2 linked regions of the Hymenobacter tibetensis genome follow. The protein of the gene in region 2 interacts with the protein of the main gene of each other region in a pairwise test. Links are inferred from orthologs where the notes say so. Each region holds a gene or a part of one and is shown on either strand. Other genes may lie near its edges. The genes, in order: dnaE and dnaX.

The links.
Region 1: the proteins of dnaX (region 2) and dnaE interact in binary tests that used the Escherichia coli proteins (3 or more experiments, as listed by UniProt). The link is inferred for Hymenobacter tibetensis from one-to-one orthologs.

Annotation. Positions count from the first base shown.
Region 1 is NZ_CP094669.1:4,520,450-4,532,118, reverse strand. The notes cover bases 3,636-7,908. They hold dnaE (DNA polymerase III subunit alpha), read right to left. Parts: upstream 7,520-7,908; coding sequence 3,836-7,519; downstream 3,636-3,835. Also shown: trxA (thioredoxin), read right to left, coding at 1-109; MTX78_RS18150 (hypothetical protein), read right to left, coding at 297-680; MTX78_RS18145 (TIGR01777 family oxidoreductase), read right to left, coding at 728-1,654; MTX78_RS18140 (GbsR/MarR family transcriptional regulator), read right to left, coding at 1,760-2,278; MTX78_RS18135 (SDR family NAD(P)-dependent oxidoreductase), read right to left, coding at 2,776-3,528; MTX78_RS18125 (fatty acid desaturase family protein), read left to right, coding at 8,009-9,079; MTX78_RS18120 (LysM peptidoglycan-binding domain-containing protein), read right to left, coding at 9,236-11,482. UniProt on the Escherichia coli protein: DNA polymerase III is a complex, multichain enzyme responsible for most of the replicative synthesis in bacteria. This DNA polymerase also exhibits 3' to 5' exonuclease activity. The alpha chain is the DNA polymerase catalytic subunit.
Region 2 is NZ_CP094669.1:882,381-892,762, forward strand. The notes cover bases 3,010-5,995. They hold dnaX (DNA polymerase III subunit gamma/tau), read right to left. Parts: upstream 5,594-5,995; coding sequence 3,425-5,593; downstream 3,010-3,424. Other genes in these bases: MTX78_RS03665 (M16 family metallopeptidase), read right to left, coding at 3,010-3,269; MTX78_RS03675 (hybrid sensor histidine kinase/response regulator transcription factor), read left to right, coding at 5,955-5,995. Outside these bases: icd (NADP-dependent isocitrate dehydrogenase), read right to left, coding at 1-69; more of MTX78_RS03665, read right to left, coding at 228-3,009; more of MTX78_RS03675, read left to right, coding at 5,996-10,067; MTX78_RS03680 (response regulator transcription factor), read right to left, coding at 10,124-10,382. UniProt on the Escherichia coli protein: Part of the beta sliding clamp loading complex, which hydrolyzes ATP to load the beta clamp onto primed DNA to form the DNA replication pre-initiation complex.

The sequences.
Region 1 (11,669 bases), 3.6 Mb from region 2 along the record:
TGCGGCAAGGGCCACACCATTCGGCCCAAAAGTCCACAAGCACAGGCTTATCGGAGTTGATTATTTCGTCGAAGTTAGCATCGGTAATTTCGATGGCTTTGTGTCCCATGTTAAAAGGGGTTAGTTGAAATGTGTGTGCTATTTACGGTCAAGCGGGCCGCAAGGTAGCGGATTGCGATTCAACAAGTCCCGGGCCGGAAAGTTCAGTTCGGACAGGTTGGCAGATTGTTTCTAGCAGGCGAAGAAGCACCCAACGCTACATTTCGCGCTTAAACTGCTTGTTGGGAGCTTGAAATTTATTGTTTGTTGGCCACAAATTGAAAGTCGCGCGCTTCATTTTGGGCTCGGCTACGGAGTTTGTAAAACACGTAGAGGTTGAAGAAGTGCATGCCTCCCAAAATCAAAATGATGGTGCCAAGCTTGATGCTAAGCGTTTCCACGGTTTGCTGATAGCTATTCACTGGGTCGTCGGAGCGGAGGGTGAGCGTGGCGTACCCGATGTTGATCAAGTAAAAGCCAGTGAGGAGTAATTTATTCACGGAGTCGGCCAGCGGCTCGTTGCCGTGGAATATATCGACCAAAAAAGTACGGCCGTTTGTGAAGAGCGTACGCGCAACCCACACCGTGAGCAGCACTGTAACCGGCAAATAAACGCCGTAGACCAACAAAAGGTAGTTCATGGGAAATGAAGAAAAAGAGTGAAAAAAGATAAACAAGCGCGAAAATCTCAAAGCAGGTTGTCCACTGCCTGCGCACACGTAGGGTAGTGGAAAGTGAAGCCGAGGTTTAGCAGCCGTTGGGGCACCACCTTGCGGCTTTTCAGAATTAATTCCGTTTCGGTTCGTAGCAGAAAGGCTCCTATTTCCAGCAGCCACACGGGTTGTGGCAAGCGGAATGCAGGACGGAGCGTGCGAGCCAGCAATGCATTGAACTCCCGGTTTGTCAGTGGCGTAGGAGCACAGACGTTGAAGACGCCTTCTTGGCCAGTGGCCGTCAGCAGAAATTCCACTGCGCGACAGAAATCTAGGATGTGTAGCCAGCTAATCCATTGGCTACCGCTGCCCTGCGGCGTACACAGACCGCGCTTCGCCAGTTTTGCCATCACCGGAAACGCGCCGCCATCAGCACCCAGCACAATAGAGGTTCGGAGTGCCACTCGCCGTGTTCTGGGCAAGTCAACGTCCCATAGCGCCGCTTCCCATGCCCGCGCTACTCCTGCTGAAAAGTCAGTGCCATTTGTGTCACTGGTTTCCGTGTTAGCGGGCTGTGCGCCAGTTGTATGGGAGTAGATGGTAGCAGTAGATGCATTTAGCCACACTTGTGGGGGATTCTGACAAGCGGCTATTGCCTCCCCCAGAATATGAGTGCTATCGACGCGGCTGTTGCTTATCTCGCGTTTGTTGGCCTCCGTGTAACGACAATCCACGGTACGGCCTGCCATATTAAGTAAGGCAGCTGCGCCTTCCAGCTCTGCCGCCCAAGCGCCAAGCGTCTGCGCATCCCATTGCACATGGTTGGGAGCCGTTGTGTTCTGCCTCCCAATCGTTACAATTCGGTAGCCTGCTTTCTTGAAGTACGCAGCTAAATGCTTGCCCAGAAATCCGTTGCCGCCGGCAATAACAAGTTTCGGTTGGTTTTCAGGGAAGCTATGCATGATTTGGAATCTTGGTGAATAAGGAAGCGCAACAACAAGGCATTTGATCTTATAGAATTTTCAAAAAATATTGAAACTTACAAGTAAAAAAATAAGCCTCACGCATTACCCAGGGCGCATTATTTTCATGAACGTGCTGATAAACCAGTTTTCATCGGCCTTGATGATCGTGGCAGCCGTACGGTCAGCTAGGTCAGCGAAGTTTTGGATGTTGCCAATCGTTTCAGAAAAAGCCTTGGCTTCGGCCTCAGAAACCGTAGAGGAAGATTCCACTTGCTTGATTTCGCTGAGCACGCGCATAATCGGCTCCAGTTCGCGCCGCCGCCGCTCTTTCATGATGAGCGTGGCCACCTTGTGAATGTCTTTCTCACCCGAGAAAAATTCGCGCCGCTCGCCAGGCCGTAGTTCCTTGCGCACCAAGCCCCAGTCCATTAGCGCCCGTACGTTCAGGTTGACGTTGCCTCTAGAAATCTGCAACTGCTCCATGATATCCTCGGTGCTCAACGCCCCCGCCGACACCAGCAGCAACGCGTGCACCTGTGCCATTGTGCGGCTCACGCCCCAGGCCGATCCCAGGGTACCCCAGCCTTCAATGAACTTGCGCTTGGCTTCTTCGAGTTGCATGGTGTAAATATAGGCGAGGGTTTTAAACTTTCAATAAAAATTGAAAGTTTATTTTGCTACACGTAGTAGATAAACTTTGCTTTGGTGTCGATGCTGTTTTGCAAGATGCCGGCGCGGAGGTTAGCCCCATTGCTATAAGTGCATTCATAGCCCAGCGCCAGCAACTGCTTGTACTTTAGGCTTCCCCCGTGTCGACGGTGTGCAGAAGCTCTACCCGTGTCGTAGAATCTAGCTCTATTATGCTCACTAGATACCCAAAATGAGCTTTTTTCTGGGTGAGCTCGGCGTCGTTTTTGGATAGCTTTCCAGCCAAGGTACTCCTTCCGGCATCACCGTATAGGGCGGACTTCTCCCGAAAGAGCGGATTTACACGCGAAGCACTCAAGTTGTTTATGCCCTTTTTTCTTCCTTAAACGCCACAGCACACAGTTACTGGTTCCGGTAACTGCGTGTTGTGGCGTAAGGTATAACGCACAAGAAGTAATTCGTCAGCCCGTTTACAGCACTATCCCCCCGGTTACCTCTAAGCGCTGGCCATTGAGCCAGCGGGCCGCATCGGTGCAGAGGAACGCGACGATGCCGCCGATATCGTCGGGCTCGGCCGTGCGGCCCAGGGCCGTGGCTTGGGCCACCCAAGCGCGCATCTCGGGTGTATCCGGCATCGCTCCGCCCCCAAAGACGGCGCCCGGGGCGACTACGTTGGCCGCAATGCCTCGGCTACCCAACTCCAGCGCCAGGTAACGCGTGAAGACCTCCACTGCTCCTTTCATGCTGGCATAGGCGGAAAAGCCCGCATAGGAACTACGCGCCGACACGGTGGAAACGTTGATGATCCGGCCGCCGTCGCGCAGCAGGGGCAGCGCCTGTTGCGTGAGGAAGTACACGCCCTTGAAGTGCACCTGGAGCATCTCATCAAACTGCCCCTCGGTTGTCTCACTAATGGGGGCGCTCAGGCTGGTGCCGGCGTTGTTGATGAGAAAGTCGAACCGGTCGGTAGCAAAGGTATCGGCCAGCACCGTGGTGACTTCAGCGAAAAACGCCTCGAAGGTGCGCAGTTCAGCTGCGTCGAGGGGCAGGGCCACGGCCCGGCGACCCAAGGCTGTGATGTCGGCGACCACAGCCGCCGCTTCGGCTTGCTGGCTGCGGTACGTGAGGATGACGTCGATGCCCTGTTGGGCTAGTTTGAGGGCCATGTCTTTGCCCAGGCCCCGGCTACCGCCGGTTACAAGCGCGATTTTGGAAGTATTCATACAGAGTGTATTTGCCGTATTACGTGAACACGACAAAGGTCCTCTAGCCTGCTGCCGGTGCGGTTGTATTAGCCAATCCGCTTCTTGTAGAAATCAAATTGGCACGGCGGGCAGCGGGCGAAACGCGCTGGGGCTTACGGCAGCATAGCGGCGGTAGAAGGGCGAGAAGTGGCACATCGACGAAGGCTAGGCTGTTGGCAATTTCCACTAGTGTCTGTTCCAGCAATATGCCTTCCGGAAAGAATAAGGGCAGTAGTGGACGCCCACTACTGCCCTTATTCTTTCCGGAATGGAATCGTATAACTCCTTAAATCAGCTGGCAGGCGTCAATTTCCATTTCCCGCATCCGGGCAATGAACGCTTTCGGCTCGATGCGGTAGCGACGCGAATAAGTGTCCACGGCCAAGTGTTCGTGGGGCTCCGCAAACTTGATTTCCAGCTTTTTGCTGCCCTGGCTTTCCTCTACCGCGGCCATGAACCGGTCCATGAAGGGCTCGGTGATGGTGCGCAGATCGAGCTGCACCCGCACGCCATTGGAGAGCTTCTCGGCCACGTGGAACAGCGGCTCCATGGTCATGATCTTGAACTCGAACTGATCGGAGTCGCGGAAACGCTGCTGGAACTTGCCGCGGATGAACATAGGCGGCACCTGCTCTTTGTCGTAGTTGCGGGGGTTGATGAGCGGGGAGAACTTCGAGTAGTCGTCGCGGAACAAGGCCAGGTTCAAACTTGATTCGTAGTCTTCCACGTTGAAGCTCACGAAGGGGTGGCCGGTCTTGGTGGTTTTGAACAACACATTGGAAATCAGCCCAGCCACCGATATGTCGCGGTTCTTGTAGTTCTCAATTTTGTCGAGGCCGCACGTGCAGTACGAGTCGATTTCCAGCTTGAAGTCGTCGAGCGGGTGACCGGACAGGTAGAAGCCTACCACTTCCTTTTCACGGCGCAGCTTCTCGGTGGGGCTCCACAGCTCCATGTCCTGAATCTTGGGCATGGGAATAGCCATCATGTCGCCGCCGCCTCCGAATAGGCTCTGCTGGGCCGATTCTTTAGCTGCTTGGTGCTGCTGGCCCACTTTCATGGCCTTCTCAATGACGTTCTGGTCACCACTCAGCGCCTCGATGTACTGGCGGCGGTGGTAGCGCTCGAACGAGTCGAAGGCACCGGCCTGGGCCATGCTTTCAAACGTTTTCTTGTTCACGGCCCGCAGGTTCACGCGGCGCGAGAAGTCGAAAATGTCGGCGTACGGACCGTTCTTGGTACGCTCCGTCACAATTTCTTCCACGGCAGCTTCGCCGGCACCCTTCACGGCAGCCATCCCAAAACGAATCTGGCCCTGCTTGTTCACGTTGAACTTCAAGATAGATTCGTTGACGTCGGGACCGAGTACGGCTACACCTTGCTTGCGAGCTTCCTCGATGAAGAACGTCACCTTCTTGATGTCGCCCATGTTGTTGGTGAGCACGGCGGCCATGTACTCGGCAGGGTAGTGGGCCTTGAGGTAGCCGGTCTGGTAAGCCACCACCGAGTAAGCGGCGGAGTGGGAGCGGTTGAAGCCGTAGGCCGCAAACTTTTCCATCACGTCGAACACCTCGTTGGCTTTCTTGGCCTTGATACCGTGTAGCTTCTCGGCGCCTTCCGTGAATTTCTCACGTTCCAGAGCCATCTTTTTCATGTCCTTCTTACCCATGGCGCGGCGCAGCAAGTCGGCGCCGCCGAGCGAGTAACCGGCCAGAATCTGGGCCGTTTGCATGATCTGCTCCTGGTACACCATGATGCCCTGCGAGTAGTTCAGGATGGGCTCTAACAACTCGTGCGGGTACTCTACCGGTTCGCGGCCGTGCTTGCGGTTGATGAAGTTCGGGATGAACTGCATCGGGCCCGGCCGGTACAGGGCGTTCATGGCAATCAGGTCCTCGATGTTGGTGGGCTTGAGGTCCTTGAGGTACATGCGCATACCCTCGGATTCAAACTGGAACGTGCCGATGGTGTCGCCGCGCTGGTAGAGCTCGTAGGTTTTCTGGTCGTCAATTGGAATAGCGTCGATGTCGATTTTAACGCCGTGGTTCTGCTCAATTAGGTTGATGGCATCGACGATAATAGTCAACGTCTTCAAGCCCAGGAAGTCCATCTTGAGCATCCCGGCACTCTCAATCACCTTGCCATCAAACTGCGTAACCAGCAGGTCCGAATCCTTGGAGGTGGAAACGGGAATGTACTTGGTGATGTCGTCGGGGGCAATGATGACGCCGGCGGCGTGGATGCCGGTGTTGCGGACTGAGCCTTCCAGCTTCTCGGCGAGGCGCAGGATATGGCCGCGCAGGTTGTCGGGCGCATCGTCGCGCCGGATCATATCCAGTTCCTGGTTTTCGGCAAACGCTTTGGCTAGTGTAGTACCCACTTGGTCGGGCACCATTTTCACCAGGTCGTTGGCCAGCGGCAAGGCCAGATCCATGGCCCGCGACACGTCCTTGATAGACGATTTGGCCGCCATGGTACCGAAGGTAATAATCTGAGCGACCTGCGTTTTACCGTACTTGTCCACCACGTAGTCGATGACTTTCTGACGGTTCACGTCGTCGAAGTCGATATCAATATCGGGCATGGACACGCGCTCCGGATTCAAGAAACGCTCGAACAGCAGCGAGTACTTGATGGGGTCAATGTTGGTGATACCAATGCAGTAGGCCACTGCCGAACCGGCCGCCGAGCCCCGGCCCGGCCCTACGGCCACGCCAATGTTGCGGCCGTGGTTGATGAAGTCTTGGGTGATGAGGAAGTAGCCCGCAAAGCCCATCGTCTCAATCACGCGCAGTTCGTAGTCCAGCCGCTCCTCGATTTCGGGCGTGCGCTCGGAGTAGCGGCGTTTTTCGCCCTCGAAAGCGCCCTTGAACGTGAGGTAACGTAGGAACGCGTCGGCAGTGGGGTGTTCGGCCGGGAGCGGAAAGTTGGGGAGCAAAATATCGCGCTGCAGCTTGGGCGGCGTGATTTTATCTACAATTTCGTTGGTGTTGTCTAAGCTCTCCGGCACGTCGGCGAAGAGGGCGTTCATCTCCGCCTGGGTCTTGAAGTAGAACTGGTCGTTGGCGAAACCGAAGCGGGCCCGAGGCTTGGGTCCCTGGGCTTCCTCGTCGATGCGCTGAAGCTGGCGACGGATGGTAGCATCCTGCGCCGACAAATGACGCAGGTTGTCGAGGTGGTCGTAGTGAACTTTGTTGTCCTGCGAAATCAGACGGAAATACTGCGTTTGGAAGTCGCCAACCGGAATGCTGTGCTCCTCGCCGGTATTCACGCACAGCAAAATGTCGTGCGGCGCGAAGTCGGTTTGGTCGACGTAGTGCGAGTCATTGGTGCAAATCACCTTCACGTTATACTTCTTGGCCAGGCTCAGCAGCACTTGGTTTACGTCTTCCTGGCTCTTGCCGGTGCCATCGAAATTCATCAGCCCGTGCCGCTGAATCTCGATATAGTAATCGTCCTCGAACACGTCCAGCCACCATTTCAGCAGCTCTTCGGCCTTGGCCTCACTCTCAAACAGAATGGCCTGCGGAATTTCAGCGCCAATGCAACACGACGTAGCAATCAGGCCCTCGTGATACTTGAGCAGAATCTCTTTGTCGATACGCGGGAACTTGGAGTACACGCCTTCGATAAAACTCATCGAGCAAAGCTTGCTCAGGTTATGGTAGCCGGCTTGGTCTTTGGCTAATAGCAGCTGGTGGTAGCGTTTGTCACGTTCGCCTTTTTCGCGGCTGAAGGCCTTCTTGTGGCGGTCTTCTACCATGTAGAACTCGCAGCCCACAATTGGCTTGACGTTGTACTTGTTGGCTTCTGCTACGAAGTTGAAGGCTCCGAACATGTTGCCGTGGTCGGTGAGGGCAACGGCGGGCATGCCATCGGCCTGCGCCTTTTTCATCAGGGCGCTGATGCTGGCCTGGCCATCAAGAAGAGAATATTGGGTGTGGGAATGCAGGTGCGAGAAAACGGCCATGGGCAATGCGCCTCCCGCCGTTAGGGCGCGAAGCGGACAGTAAAGTTACCCACGAAATGGCGGCAAGGAAAGAGTGCGCGGCAAGGGATTTTGGCGTATCACCGCAGCTCGTAATAAGGTGCTTCACGGGCTTTCTCCTTGCTACAAGGTGCTCAGCAGTGTCCGCAACCTGTTGGGGTGGCTCGGAAAAGGCTGGTTTTGTGTGGCCTACTGCGCCACATAATTTGGGTACTTCCCCTGCAGGCGGAACCCCATCTGCTGTAAACTAGTTAGCTTGCATACGCACTTGTATGTAGAATAGTATATATACTGGTGCATTGAGTACCAAAGGTGTTATTACTGCTATAGTATCTACAAAAGATTGTTAGTGCCTTGATAATCAAGTTCTTTAGGCTGCTTGCGTGCGCCCAAACGACTTTCTTTACTTTCGGGTTTCCTATCTAGCTTCTACATCACCCAAGGCCGGGCATACCGGTCAGTATTGTCTCCATGAAGCATTTGGCACCCCTCACTGATCCGGTTTATGACCAGACGGCTCCACTCTCTCGCTTCGGTCACTTTCTAGTACAGTTCATACAAGACAAACGGGATTTGCCCTTTGTGTACCTGATTCTGGAAATATCCTGTACGCTGCTGCCACTAGTAGCCGTACTGTTCTGGCCCAACCTCGACAGCCGAGTGTGGTGGGCGGCGCTGGCCGTGTACATGTTTCTGACCACGTTTTACTTTAAAGGGCCATTTGGGCTGATGCTGCATTGCACCAGCCACCGCATCTTGTTCAAGAAGAAGTACGCTCAATTCAACCACTACATTCCGTGGGTGATTGGGCCCTTGTTCGGGCAAACCCCCGAGACGTACTTCACCCACCACTTGGGCATGCATCACCCCGAGAACAACATGGAGCACGATGAAAGCTCCACGATGGATTATCAGCGTGACTCGATACTCAGCTTTGGCCGCTACTTGGGAAGCTTTTTTCTAGTAGGCATCCCGCGGCTAGCGCAATATTTCACGCGCAACCAGAAGCCAAAGCTGCGGCACCGTCTGCTGCGCGGCGAAGTGGTGTACATTGTGGCATGCATAGGGTTGGCGTTTGTGAATCTACCAGCAACGTTCGTGGTGCTGGTGCTGCCGGTGCTTGTAACGCGGGCGGTGATGATGCTCGGCAACTGGAGCCAGCACTCGTTTATTGATGCCAATGACCCCGGCAACTGCTACACCAATAGCGTAACCTGCATCAACACGAAATACAACCACAAGTGCTGGAACGACGGCTACCACATCAGCCACCACCTCAAGCCTGCGCTGCACTGGACGGAGCACCCCGCCGCCTTCCTAAAAGACGTGGATAAGTACGCGCAGAACGATGCCATTGTGTTCGACGGCATTCATTTCCTGCACATCTTCGCTTACCTCATGACCCGCCGCTACGACCTGCTAGCCCGGCACTTCGTGAACATCGGCAACCGCTATGCTTCCGACGCCGAAGTTATTTCTATGCTTAAGGTCCGTACCCAACGCATAGTGCCAGTGGTGTCATCGGAGCGAGTGGCAGCTTAAGGACGTAAACGATACTGAAGCAACCAAGAGAGTAGTAGGAACAACCTTTTAGCTTCTGCCCGAATCCTTTTTCGGCAATGTGCCTAACCTAAAAACGCAAGCGGCGTCTGCTATCGTAGCAGATGCCGCTTGCGTTTTTAGTACTAGTGGATAGGGCTACTTGGCCGGCTTGATAAGGAGGACTTCGCCAGGCCGCACGTTGAAGTCAGGCTTGCCATTCCACTCCATTATCTGCTTGATAGTGACGCCGTACTTGCGCGAAACGGCGTACATCGACTCGCCAGCCGCTACCGTATGGCGGACCGTGGCTACCTCGTTGACGGGCGCGGCGGCGGCTGGTTTTGTGGGGGCTGGCGCTGCACCCGCTGGCTTAACCGAGGGAACTGGTACTACCGGTGCCGGTGCCGAAGTGGTAGCAGTGGCTTGTGGCGCAGTAAGGCGCAACGCCTGACCCACGACCAGGGAAGGGTTATCAGGAAGGCTGTTCCACGCAATCAGGTCGGCGGGGCGCAGACCATAGCGGCGGGCCACGGCGTACAACCCCTCGCGTGGCTGCACCACGTGTAAGCCATTGCCTGGAATAGGCGCTATTGTGGTTGTAGCAGGTGGAGTGGTTGCTGGATTCTTTGTCGCTACCGGAGCAGGAGGGGCAACGGGTTTGGGGGCAGCGGGTGTAGCGGGTGCGGGCTTTGCAGGTGCCGTTGCCACAGCCTTGGGAACTGCTGTGTTAGCAGGGGCAGGAGTTGCCTCCACCTCAGCTGTTTGCAGCGTGTCGGTGCTGTCTGTTGCGGGAGCAAGCACGGGGGGCTCGTTCTTGGCTGGCTGACCACCATACACGGTGCGGGGAGTAGCCGGTGCTGGCGTAGCTGCGGTTTCAAGGGGCTGCGAAGGAGCGGGAAGCTCGTTGAGGTTTTCAGTCACCGCGTCCGTGGCGCTGTCAGGTTGGGTTACGAGGCCCTGGGTAACCAACGTGGAGTCAGTTACTTCTACGGCGTCTTCCACTACGCGGGAAGCTTCCGAGGTTTTGCCCCGGTAAGGCTCTGTGCTATCAATCTGACGCTTTTTGGGCGCTGTTGCAACGGGTGCCGGCGGCGCAGCTGGCTTGCTAGCAGGGCGTTCAAAGGCCGCCAAGGCAGCAGAGTTCTTACTATCAGCATATTCGATGGCCACGTCGCGGGGGCGGGTGTGTTGCAACCACAGAATGCGGCCCGGCCGAAGCTCCTCGTTGCGGGCCATACGGTTCTTGCTGAAAATAGCCTTGGCCCGGATGCCGTACTTCTGCGACACCGCAGCCACACTCTCGCCGGTTTGGGCTACGTGGTATTCGCTGGCTGCTTTGTCGCGCTTTTTCTGCACGAAGTACGGCTGGCCGGGCACCAAGTTGTCGAAGGCAAACAGGTCATTGAACTGCATGAACTTGCGCACCTTCAGGTTGGCGCGCTTTGCCAGGCTTTCCTTGGTGTCACCGGGCAGGGCTATCAGGGCGCGGATGCCGTTAACACGCACGTACTCGGCGTTTTGGGGGTCGGTTTCGGGCTTGTTAAGCAGCTGGCCGGAAGTAGCATTCTTCTGCTGAGCCGCAATGGCCGTAAGCTGAATAGCGTCCACTACCGGAACGATAATCGTGTAAATTTTATCGTTCGGGACGGTGGTGGTCAGCAGCCAGCGGTTGTGGCGCGCCATTTCGGCAGGGTCGGTTTGCAGGGTCTGAGCAATGTTGACCAGCGTAAAGCCAGCTGGTGCCGGAAACTCCTGAAAAGTGAGAGGCGGCTTCGGATTCTGACCCACGGCCGGCTCGTACGCCACCTTATGCGCCAGCATGGTCAGAATGTAGGGGTGGGTTTTCTCGGAGATTTCCACCTCCGTAGCGTCGAAATCAGTAGGTAGCGTGTACGACTTCACCCCGCCCGAACCCAAATTGTAGCTCAACAGCGTGTTAACCCAGTTGTGCAGCGGGTTGTTGTTGCGCTTCAGGTACTTGGCTGCTGCGTGCGTGGAGGCCACAATATGCTTGCGCTCGTCCACTACATCCGTCATAACCAGTCCATAGTCGAGAGCGGTTTCGCGCTTGAACTGCCAGTAACCAACGGCGTCATGAATGCTTTGCGCATCTCCTTGAAGGCCGCTTTCCTGCACGGCCAAGTAGCGGAAGTCCAGCGGCACGGCCTCTTCTTGCAATACCCGGTCAATGATAGGGAAGTAGGCGTCGGCGAGGTTGACGCGGGCTTGGAACGAGGAAGCGTGGCTGCGTAAGGCATCCACTTTTTGCTGCACTGCTTTCTGGCCACCGTTGGTGAAGCGCAGGTGCAGGCCTGCGAAATCTAGCTCGGCCGGAACCGGCACACTCTGGGCACCGGCCCACAGTGGCAAGCAGCACAGCAGTGCAAAAAGAATACGTTTCATAGTCAAGGCAAGTGCGAAGCCCTGGCTGCGCTACGGTTGCCCATCCAGACTCCAATAGTACAAAGTAGGCGAAAAAATGCCGGAAAGGCGGTTTCAAGCCCACGCCTGGGCGGGATGCCTGCCTGATGTAGCATGCAAAAGGGTGGGATTCGACAGCGGTTTGTTGACCGATAGTGCCAAATCCCGC
Region 2 (10,382 bases):
AATGAAGGGAATGATGGGCTGGTCGGGTACATTCAGCTTGCCGTTTTTGATGGTGATTTTTTCTGCCATTGGGAAATTGTCAGTTGTTAATTGACGGTTATTGGTGTTTTGGGTAGTTGAGGTTTAGCAAGGGCCTTGGTAGACCCTCATGCAGGAAACGAGCACTCTGGTATCGTCATGCGAACAGCTTCATTCATTGCGCACGACGGTCTGACGAGCAAACGAGGTCAGTAGCCAAAAATCTCTTTCAGCGTGAGTTGTTGGAGTTGGCCGTATTTGGCTAGCTCCTTGAAATTGAGGCGGTCTTTCGAGCCAATAACCAGAATGGTTTGGTTCTGGCCTTTCACGCGGGCCTGCTGGAATTTCTGCAAATCAGTGAAGCTCATGTTGGGCGTTTGCTCATACACGTCGCGGCGCAGGTCGTAGTCGAGGCCCAGGCGCTTGGCCCGCTCGTAGCTGAACAAGATATCGGCCTTGGTGATGCGCTCCGTGGCAATACTGTTGCGGATGGCGTTCTTGGCAATTTGCAGGTTGGCTTCGGCCACCGGCATATCGTTGAGTAGGGAGTTCATCCCTGCCATAGCCTCCGGCAACTTGTCGGATTGGGTGCCGATGTAGCTGAGGTTGTAGCTGCTACGGCCCGCCTTATCGGCATTGGCAAAACGCGAGGAAGCCGAGTAGGCCAGCGCCTTCGACTCGCGCAACTCCTGAAACACAATGCTGCCCATGCTACCCCCGAAGTACTCGTTGTAAAGGCTAGTGGTCGGTACAATGGATTTGTCGTAAACCGGACCCTTCGAGAGGAATAGGATTTCCGCCTGCACCATGTTGTAGTCCACCCAATAGACCTTACGTGAGTTCATGGGTTGCTCCGCAAAGTCCTTGTTAGCCGGTACCGGCGTGAGTTTGACAGGTACGCGGTGGTTGATGTTGAGGACTTCTGTCAACCCCAACCCATACGAAATTTCCCCTGCGGTGCCGTCATATCGCTTGCTTGATACAGTCTCAGGTTGCCCGGTTGCTCTGCGCGGCCCATAGTACAGCACACGATGCTGATAGGTCGGAATGCTCTTGATGAGAGCCGTTAGCTGCTCGGGTTTCAGGGCCTTTAGTTCTTTCTCGCTGAGTTGGCTGGTGAAGGGATTCTTAGAACCGTACTTGGCATAGTTCACCATGGCCTGGCTCAGAATCACTTGCTTGTTGAGCTTGGCATCCTGACGCGACTTCAGCACGCCAGCCACCATGTTCCGGAGAGCGGCAGCATCGGGCTTAGGCGCGTCCAGCAAACTTTCGAACAACTGCAACGCTGGTTCCATGTTGCTATCGAGGCCGCTGAGGCTCACGAAAATGCGGTCCTGGCCGCTGCTTACCGCAAACGAGCAACCGAGCTTGTAGAACTCCTGCTGCAGCTGCTCGGCCGTGTACTTATCAGTGCCGAGGTATTGCAGGTAATCGGCGGCGAGGCCTAGCTTAGGATCGTTGTTGGTGCCCAAGTCGAGCACGTAGTACAGGTTGAAGAGGTTGTTTTCGGTGTTGTGGGTGTAGAACACCGGAATACCCGAAGCTAACTTGGTTTCCTGAATGTCCTTCTTGTAATCAAGGAACACCGGCTGCAATTCTGGGGAGCTGAGGCCGGTAACTTGCTTGTAGAAGTCGGAAGCTACTTCACGGTTCACGGGCACGGGCGTAATGGCAGGCTTCACCACTTTCACCGCGTTGGGGTCCTTGCCAGTGCGCTTGTAAATCACGGCGTAGCCGGGGCCATAGTACTTGTTGGCCACGCGCATTACCTCTTCCTTGGTGATGCTGGCAAAGTCATCGATTTGCTTGAGGTACTCTTTCCAGTCTTGGCGCGCTACAAATGCATCTACGAAGGCGCCCGCGCGCGACTCGTTGCTTTCGTAGCTCTTGGTGCGCTGCAGTTTCTCGTTGTTGATGATGGCCGGAACCAGCCAGTCGGGGAAATCACCCTTCTTCACTTTGGCGAGCTGCGCGAGTAATAGGCCGCGCACCTCTTCCAGCTTCTGACCCTGGCGCGGCGTGGCGTACAGCACGTGGGCGCTGTAGTCGTTGTTGAGCATCGTGAACGAGGCTGCCTGCAACACCTTTTGCTGCTGGTTGAGGTTGAGGTCAATCAGCCCGGCCTGCCCATTGGTTAAAATCTTGTCCATCATGCGCAACACCAGCGCCTCGCGGGAGGTAGAGCCAGGGAAGCGGAAGCCGAGCATCACGTTTTCGGCGTCGGGGCCCACTATTTCCTTGGTGATGGGCGCCGTGATGGGTGCTTCCTGGGGTACCTCGAAGGCCGGTACTGGCTTGTTGGCCAGCTTGCCAAAGTACTGGTCGATGATGCGGATGGTCTGGTCGTAGTCCAAGTCGCCGCTCAAGCACAGTGCCACGTTGTTGGGCACGTAGTACTTGTCGAAATACCGCTTAATCTCCGTGATAGACGGGTTTTGCAGGTGCTCGATGGTGCCAATCGTGGTTTGGGTGCCGTACGGGTGCTTCTGGAAGAGAGTAGCCGACAAGGCCTCAAACTCCTTGCTGAAGTCGTTGTCGAGCCCGCGGTTCTTTTCTTCATACACCGCTTCCAGCTCGGTATGGAAAAGGCGAGGTACCATTTCGCCGAGCCGTTCGCTCTGGATGGCGGCCCACTTCTCTAGCTGGTTGCTCGGAATGTCTTCCTGATACACCGTCTGCTCAACGGAAGTATAGGCATTAGAGCCTTTGGCTCCGATGGCGCCCATCACCTTGTCGTACTCATTGGCTACGGCGTACTTGGCCGCGACGCTGGAAATCGAGTCGATTTGGTGGTAGGTGCGCTTGCGGGCGGCGGGGTCGTTGCGCTGGCTGCGGTACTGCTCGTACAGGGCCTCGATCTTGGCTAGCTCGGTCTTCTCAGCGGTCCAGTTTTGGGTTCCGAGCTTGGAAGTACCCTTGAACACCATGTGCTCTAGATAGTGCGCAAGGCCGGTGGCCGTGGCGGGGTCGTTTTTGGAGCCCGCCCGCACCGCCAGATACGTTTGGATCCGAGGCGCGTCGTCGTAATCAGAGAGGTAAACGGTGAGGCCGTTGTCGAGGGTGTAGATGCGAGCCTTGAGCGGGTCGCCCTCTACGGTCTGGTACTTATATTCCTTTTCTTTCTGGGCGGGAGCTGCACTGCTGGCCGGCGCCGTGGTAGCGGCAGTAGCAGCGGGTTTGCTTGTTTGGCATTGAGTGAGGCCGAGGGTCGCCAGCGCTGGAACAAGAAGCAGAAAGGATTTTTTCACAGGTCGACTGGCGCAGGCAGTAAGCAGGACGGAGAAATAAAGGGAATCAAAGATAGGCGGCCTATCCTGGAATAAAAAGCGCCAGCCAGCCCGAAACCACCCGCCGCGGCCTCGAAGTCCGAAAAATTATGTATGAGAAGTTTGGGTGGTGCCGACTAAAAATCAGCGTCCAGCCCTAGCCGTTGCTGCATCTCTACGAGCATAGGAAACTTCTCTTTTAAGTACTCCAGCTTGTCGGAAGAGGTGTAGAGCTTACGGCCGGAGCTTTGCTGCTCCACCACTTCCACCTGCACGTTGAGGCGTGAGTAACCCGTGCGGCGGCGCAGTTCGCCCAGGAAAGCGGCCCGGAACTCGTTGAACTGGTCTTCCTGCACCGGGTTGTCGACGCGCAGGCGAACCACGTGCTGCGCGTCGGCCGAAATTGACCGATTCAGCACGCTGAACTCGCTCATGCTGGTTGCTTTCCGCTCTTCGGTCAGCTCACTCCACACGCGTTGGAGCAGGGCGTCGTCGATGGTTGGCAAGCCGGTAACGGGGCCGGTGGGCTCGGTGTCGACGGGTGCTTTACCGGCCGCCGCTTGCTCGGCGAGCTGCGCCTTCATGGCACTGAGGCTGCCGAGGCCGGGAAGCTTGCTGGTGAGGCCCAGCGGTTTGCCCATCGGAGGCATACCGGGGCGGGGCGGTAGTGGCGCCGCCGTTACGGGCATCTGGCCCGGCTCGTGGCCCGCTATGCTGGGCTTGCCGATTTCGACGTGCGGCACGGTGTCGCGCAACTTGGACGTGGTAGGTACTTCCGTGGCGGCCTCGTCTTCGATGCTGGGCGTATCGTGCAGTTCTTCCACTCCGCTTTCGATCGGCACAATCGGCTCCGGGTCGGCGGGCGCATGGGCCAGTTGGCTGTCAACGACAACCGGCTGCTTAGGAGCCGCTGGAACCGGGGCGGGCCGAGCCGAGACGGCAGAGCTGCCGTATGCTGCCGGCGCTTCAGCGGTGCCGTTGGCGGCGGGTTGGCCGTTGGATGGGGCAGGAGCAGTAGGGGCGGGCGGGGTTACGCTACTTTTTTTTTTCGCCTCGCCGTTGGCGGCAGAGGCGGCGGGGCCGGCGCTTAAGTCGCGCGCAAACTGCACTGCGCCGTTGAGGTAAGCCAGCTTCATCAAGGTCAGCTCCACGTGGAGGCGCTGGTTTTTGGCTTGCTTGAACTCCCGGTCGCAGAGGCTGACTAGGTTCAGTGCTGACAGCAAAAACGACAGCGACGCCGCCTGCGCCTGCTGCACGTAGCGGTTGCGGATGTTGTCGGACACTTCCAGCAGCTGTACCGTCACGGGGTCTTTGCACACCAGCAAACCGCGCAAATGCTCGGCCGCGCCCACCACAAAGTTGTGCAGGTCGAAGCCGTTCTGCATGATTTCATCGAGCAGCAACAGCGTGGCCGACAGGTTCTCGCTTAGCAACGCATCTACCAGCCGGAAATAGTACTCGTAGTCCAGGATGTGCAGGTTCTGCACCACGTCCTTGTACGTCAGGTCGTGGCCCGAGAAGGTCACCATCTGGTCGAACATACTCAGGGCGTCGCGCAGACCACCGTCCGCTTTCTGGGCCAGCAAGTGCAGCGCATCGTCTTCGGCCTTGATGTGCTCTTGCGTGGCTACGTGGCGCAGGTGCCCCCGAATATCGTCCACCCGAATACGATTGAAGTCGAAGATCTGGCAGCGAGAGAGAATGGTGGGGATAATCTTATGCCGCTCGGTGGTAGCCAGAATGAAAATGGCGTAGCTCGGCGGCTCTTCCAGCGTTTTAAGGAAGGCGTTGAAAGCCGCATTCGAGAGCATGTGCACCTCGTCGATGATGTACACCTTGAAGCGGCCCTGCTGCGGCGCATAGCGCACCTGCTCCACCAAGCTGCGGATGTCCTCCACCGAGTTGTTGGAAGCGGCATCCAGCTCGTGCACGTTGAAGGAGGCGTTTTCCTGAAAGGCGCGGCACGACGAGCATTTGCCGCAGGCTTCCAGCTCGAACGGCGCAGCATCGGGGTTCGGGGCTGCCAGCAGCGCGTCGGGCACGATGTCGGGCTGGGCGGCAATCAGCTCGGAAACCGTGCGGCCTTTGCGCACGTGCTCTTCTACAAACTCGCAGTTGATAGTTTTGGCCAGAATCCGGGCGCAGGTGGTTTTACCTACTCCCCGTGGGCCGCAAAACAGAAACGCCTGGGCCAGATGCTGGCTGGAAATGGCGTTTTGCAGCGTGGTGGTGACGTGCTGTTGTCCAACCACACTGCGAAACGTGGCGGGACGGTATTTACGGGCCGAAACAACGAAATTTTCCATACGACTAGCCACAAAGATACCTTGAAAAGCCGGGGTTTGGAAGGCCAACGGCAGCAGTTTCCAGTCTTCGAAACCGAGCTAGCCGGTGCCATACAGCGCCAGTTATGCCGAGAAGCGCCTGCGGCTATGGGGCCTGCGTTGGTGGCAGTAGTAACGGTTTATTTTTCAATGTCCCGTGCTTTTGGTTGCCTGAAAGGAACGTAATACAACGGTTTGTCTATATCTTGGTAATACTGACCTTGCTGATAATCAGTGGCAAGGATGGCGCAGCAGGATGTAGCCTGTTCGCCTTGGGTTCTGTGCTATGTTCCACCGTTGTGCTCTTTTGTTGTGCTGTCTGCTGGTCAGGCTTCTGCTAAACGTGCGGCCAGCTGACGCCCAAACCCTGGCCTCGCGCGACTATACCATCACCGACGGCCTGCCCCAAACGGTGGTGTATGCCATCTGCCAGGATCAGCAGGGGCGGTTGTGGGCAGGTACGCAGGGCGGGGTGTGCTCGTTTGATGGCCAGCAGTTCCGGACCATTGATGTGCGCCAAGGCCTGTCCGACAACCACGTAACGGCCGTAGCCGCCGCTCCCGATGGCACGCTCTGGCTCGGCCACGAATACGGCGGCATATCCAGTTTGCGGGATGGGCAACTGCGGCGGTGCCGGCCACGGGGACTCGGAGCGTTAGGGTACGTACAGCAGGTGTATCCGGCGGGCGGGAGCACCGTGTGGGTAGCCACGGCCGGCCAAGGGCTACTGCGCCTCGACTGCCGAACCACCGATACTCTCGTAACGCGCTTCACTAAGGCCACTGGGTTGCCTTCCGACTCGGTAAGTTACGTGGGTGCGGGGCCGGCGGGGTACGTGTGGGTGGGTACTACCAAAGGGCTGGTGGTCCTCCAGCCGCAAGGCCAAAATCACGTAGTGGAAGCTGCTACCATGAAGCTGCCACTTGAGCTACGGCAAGCAAGTATCAACAGCCTGTTTCGGGTGAGCGACACATTGTTGTGGTGTGCCACCCGCACCGGCTTGCTGCGAGTAAGTGGCCGCGCGGGCCAGCCCTGGCGCATACAACGCTTCGGCACAGACGAGGGGCTGTGCGCCAACCAGGTGCTACGGGTGGTGCAGGATCGGCGGGGCCGGGTGTGGGTAGCCACGGCCGGGGGGCTGAGCCGCGCCGTACCCGGTGGCCGGTTTACGTGTTTCGGGGGGCGCAACAGCCTCATCAGCGACCAAGCCCACGACCTCCTGGAAGACCAGGAAGGAAACATGTGGATCGTGCACGACAACGGCCTGACCCAACATCTGGCCGATGAGCGGTTCACGCAATACACCCCGCAAGATGGCCTGCCCGACAACCAAGTGCTGGCTATCGAGGCAGTAAGTCCCACGGAGTATTGGGTGGGTACCCGCTTGGGAATTGTGCGGTTTCGGCCGGGCGCTACGGCGGGGCCCTTGTTTGAGCGGGTACCGTTGCGCCCGGGCGCACTGGGGCAATACGTGCGATGCTTGTTCCGGGACCGAACTGGTGCGGTGTGGCTTGGTACGCGTGGGGGAGGTGCTGCCCGCTACAACCCAGTTGCCAAGCAGTGGACGTATTTCGACCACGTGCTCGGCCTGGCGGGACAGCTCGTGGTAAGTATTGCCGAGGACGCCCGCGGCCGGGTGTGGCTGGCCACCCGCGAAGCCGGCGTCACCGTGTTCGACCCGGCAACCAACCAGTTCCGCACGTTTGATGCCCAGCACGGCGGACTAGGCACCTCTAGCTTGTGGAAGGTGTTTCGGGATAGGCGCGGCACGCTCTGGCTCGGTACCGACGATATTGGGCTAGTACGGGTGGACACTCGCCAGGATGTATTTCAGCGCGTGGCGGGGCAGCCCAAGCAGCTCAGTATTGGCTCGATTTGCGAAGACCTACGCGGTAATCTGTGGCTAGGCAGCATTGGGAGTGGGCTCTTGCGGTACGATGGGCGCACCATGCACGGGTACGGTTTGGAAGCGGGGTTGCAATCCAACAACCCGTATTTCGTGCAGTGCGACAGCACCGGCCAGGTGTGGCTTGGTACCAACCTCGGGCTCGACTGTTTCAATCCGCGGACGGGGCGGGCGGTGAGCTACGGCTTGCTTGAAGGCTTCTCGGGTCAGGAAACCAACCAGAATGCCGTAGTGCTGGCCCGCGGCAATCAGCTATGGGTAGGCACCATCAACGGGCTGATGCACTACGACCCGGCTGGTATCCAACTCAACCGTCGTGCTCCGGGCATTAGCTTGACCGAGCTGCGCATTTTCCTGAAGGATACCCCTGCCCGCTCGGGTCTTGTGCTGCCGCACCACCTCAACCACCTCACCTTCGACTATGTGGGCGTGAGCCTCACCAACCCGGCCAAGGTGCGCTACCGCTACCGGCTGGTTGGCTCCGACACCGACTGGACTGATCCGCTAACCGCTACATCCGTTACGTACTCCAACCTGCCGCCCGGCCCTTACACGTTCGAGGTGAAAGCCGCCAACAACGACGGCGTATGGAACACCCGGCCCGCCCGGTTTCACTTCACCATCAAGCCGCCGTGGTGGGGCACGTGGTGGGCGTATCTGCTGTACGCGGGCTTATTTGGAACAGTGATTTTCGGTGTGCGGCGCGCCACCCAAGAACGGGAGCGGGAGCGGGCCAACCGGCGGCTGGAACGGCAGGCCCTAGAACATTTGCAGGCCCTGGATCGGGTGAAATCCGACTTTTTTGCCAACATTAGCCATGAGTTTCGTACGCCGCTTACGCTCATCCTCGGCCCGGCCGAACTGCTCGCCGACAATCCGCCGACCGATCCGGCGCTGGTGCGCAAGCACAGCAGCTTAGTAGTGCGGCACGCCCGCAAGCTGCTGCGCCTCATCAACCAGCTGCTGGATTTGAGTAAGCTGGAAGCTGGTGCTTTGCAGCTCAACCTCGTTCCCGGCGACGCGGCCACGTTTGGGGCGCGCTTGCTGGCTTCGTTCACTTCCATGGCAGCTACGCAGGGCGTGGCCTTGCACCTGCGTACGCCCAACGTGCCGGTGCCGCTTGTCTTCGACCCCGAAAAGCTGGAAGACATCCTAACCAATTTGCTGGCCAACGCTCTTCGTTTCACGCCCGCGGGTGGAGAGGTTACGTTGGAGGTCCGGGACGAGGCTGCCAGCCCTGCCGCGGCCTTGGGCGCCGTCAGCTTTGTGGTGCGCGACACGGGTTCCGGTATTTCATTGGCGCATCAGGCCCACCTTTTTGACCGATTTTATCAGGCCGCTACCCCTGATGCCACCGGGCGCCACACAGGTACTGGCTTAGGGCTGGCGCTGGTGAAGGAACTAACCGAGCTGCACGGCGGTACCGTGGCGGTGGCCAGCCAGCCGGAGCAAGGGGCCGTATTTACGGTGACGCTGCCCCGCAGACAGCTGTTGGCAGTGGCGGAAGCTACGCCAGTTACCGGCAATGCCACGGACGGCTTGCCTGAGGTGGAAGCTCTTGCCACTGACACACTAGCCGGTGCGCCAACGGCTGCTTCAGCTAGCAACGAAAAGGAGGTGCTGCACTTTGAAAACGAAGCAGTAGCTGCTGCTCCAATGCCTCCACCGAGCGAGAAGGAAATGGATGCGGAAATGGAGGTGGTGCTTGTTATAGAAGATCATCCTGATGTGCAGCAGTTCATCTGCGAGTCGTTGGCGCCGGCTGGGTACCGGGTGCTGGTGGCCTCGAACGGAACCGCCGGTGTGGCGCTGGCCCGCGAAACGGTGCCCGATTTAGTGCTTTCGGATGTGATGATGCCGCCTGGTCCTGATGGATACCAAGTGTGCGAGCAGCTTAAAACCGACCCTGCCACCTCGCACATTCCGGTGGTGCTGCTCACAGCCCGCGCCGACGCGCGCGACAAGCTCCAAGGCCTCGAAACCGGCGCCGATGCGTACTTGGCTAAGCCGTTTAACCCACGCGAGCTACGGGCGCAGGTGCGCAATCTGCTGACGTTGCGCCGCCGTCTGCAAAGCCATTTTACCTTAGCCCCCACTTCGCTGCCCGCGTCAGAGCCCTCCGCTGTGCCAACTGCTACTTCGGTTACCCCCGGTTCCTACAACGTTGCCGTGCCTTCGGCCCTTGTCTCGCCGCTAGAACAGCACGCGGCGGCTGTGGCCGCCCTGCCCTCCCTCGACCAAGCCTTTCTGCGCCGGGTGGAGCAGGCCGTGGAAAGCCACCTCGACGACGGCGAATTCAGCGTGGAAGCCCTGAGTCAGGAAGTGGCTCTAAGCCGGGCGCAGCTGCACCGCAAGCTGAAGGCCCTCACCGGCCAAGCGCCCAGCGACTTTATTCGGACCACCCGGCTGCTGCGGGCCCACGCCCTGCTGCAAGGCCAAGTGGGCAACGTGGCGGAAGTGGCCTATCAAGTCGGTTTCAACAGCCCCGCGCACTTCAGCACCAGCTTCAGCAAGCAGTTCGGCTACGCGCCCAGCGAAGTGAATAAGTAGTGGCGAGACATACCAAGGAGTAGTAAGAAAACTAGCACTTGGTGGCACCTTCCTTCTTATACCAGAGCCCACCGGACGGCGGCGGTGCGGCTATCAACGCCGAGCTTGGAGTAGATGTTTTGCAGGTGGTTTTGGGTGGTGCGCAAGCTGATGCCGCAGGCCTGGCTGATGGCTTTGTCGGCGAGGCCTTGGCTGAGATGAAAGAGAACCTCGGACTCGCGGGGGGTGAGGCCCAACCGCTGCAATGCCGCCGCCGACGACACTGCCCGTTCCTCTACTAGCAGCAGTAGCTCATTGGCACTCATGGATACGAGG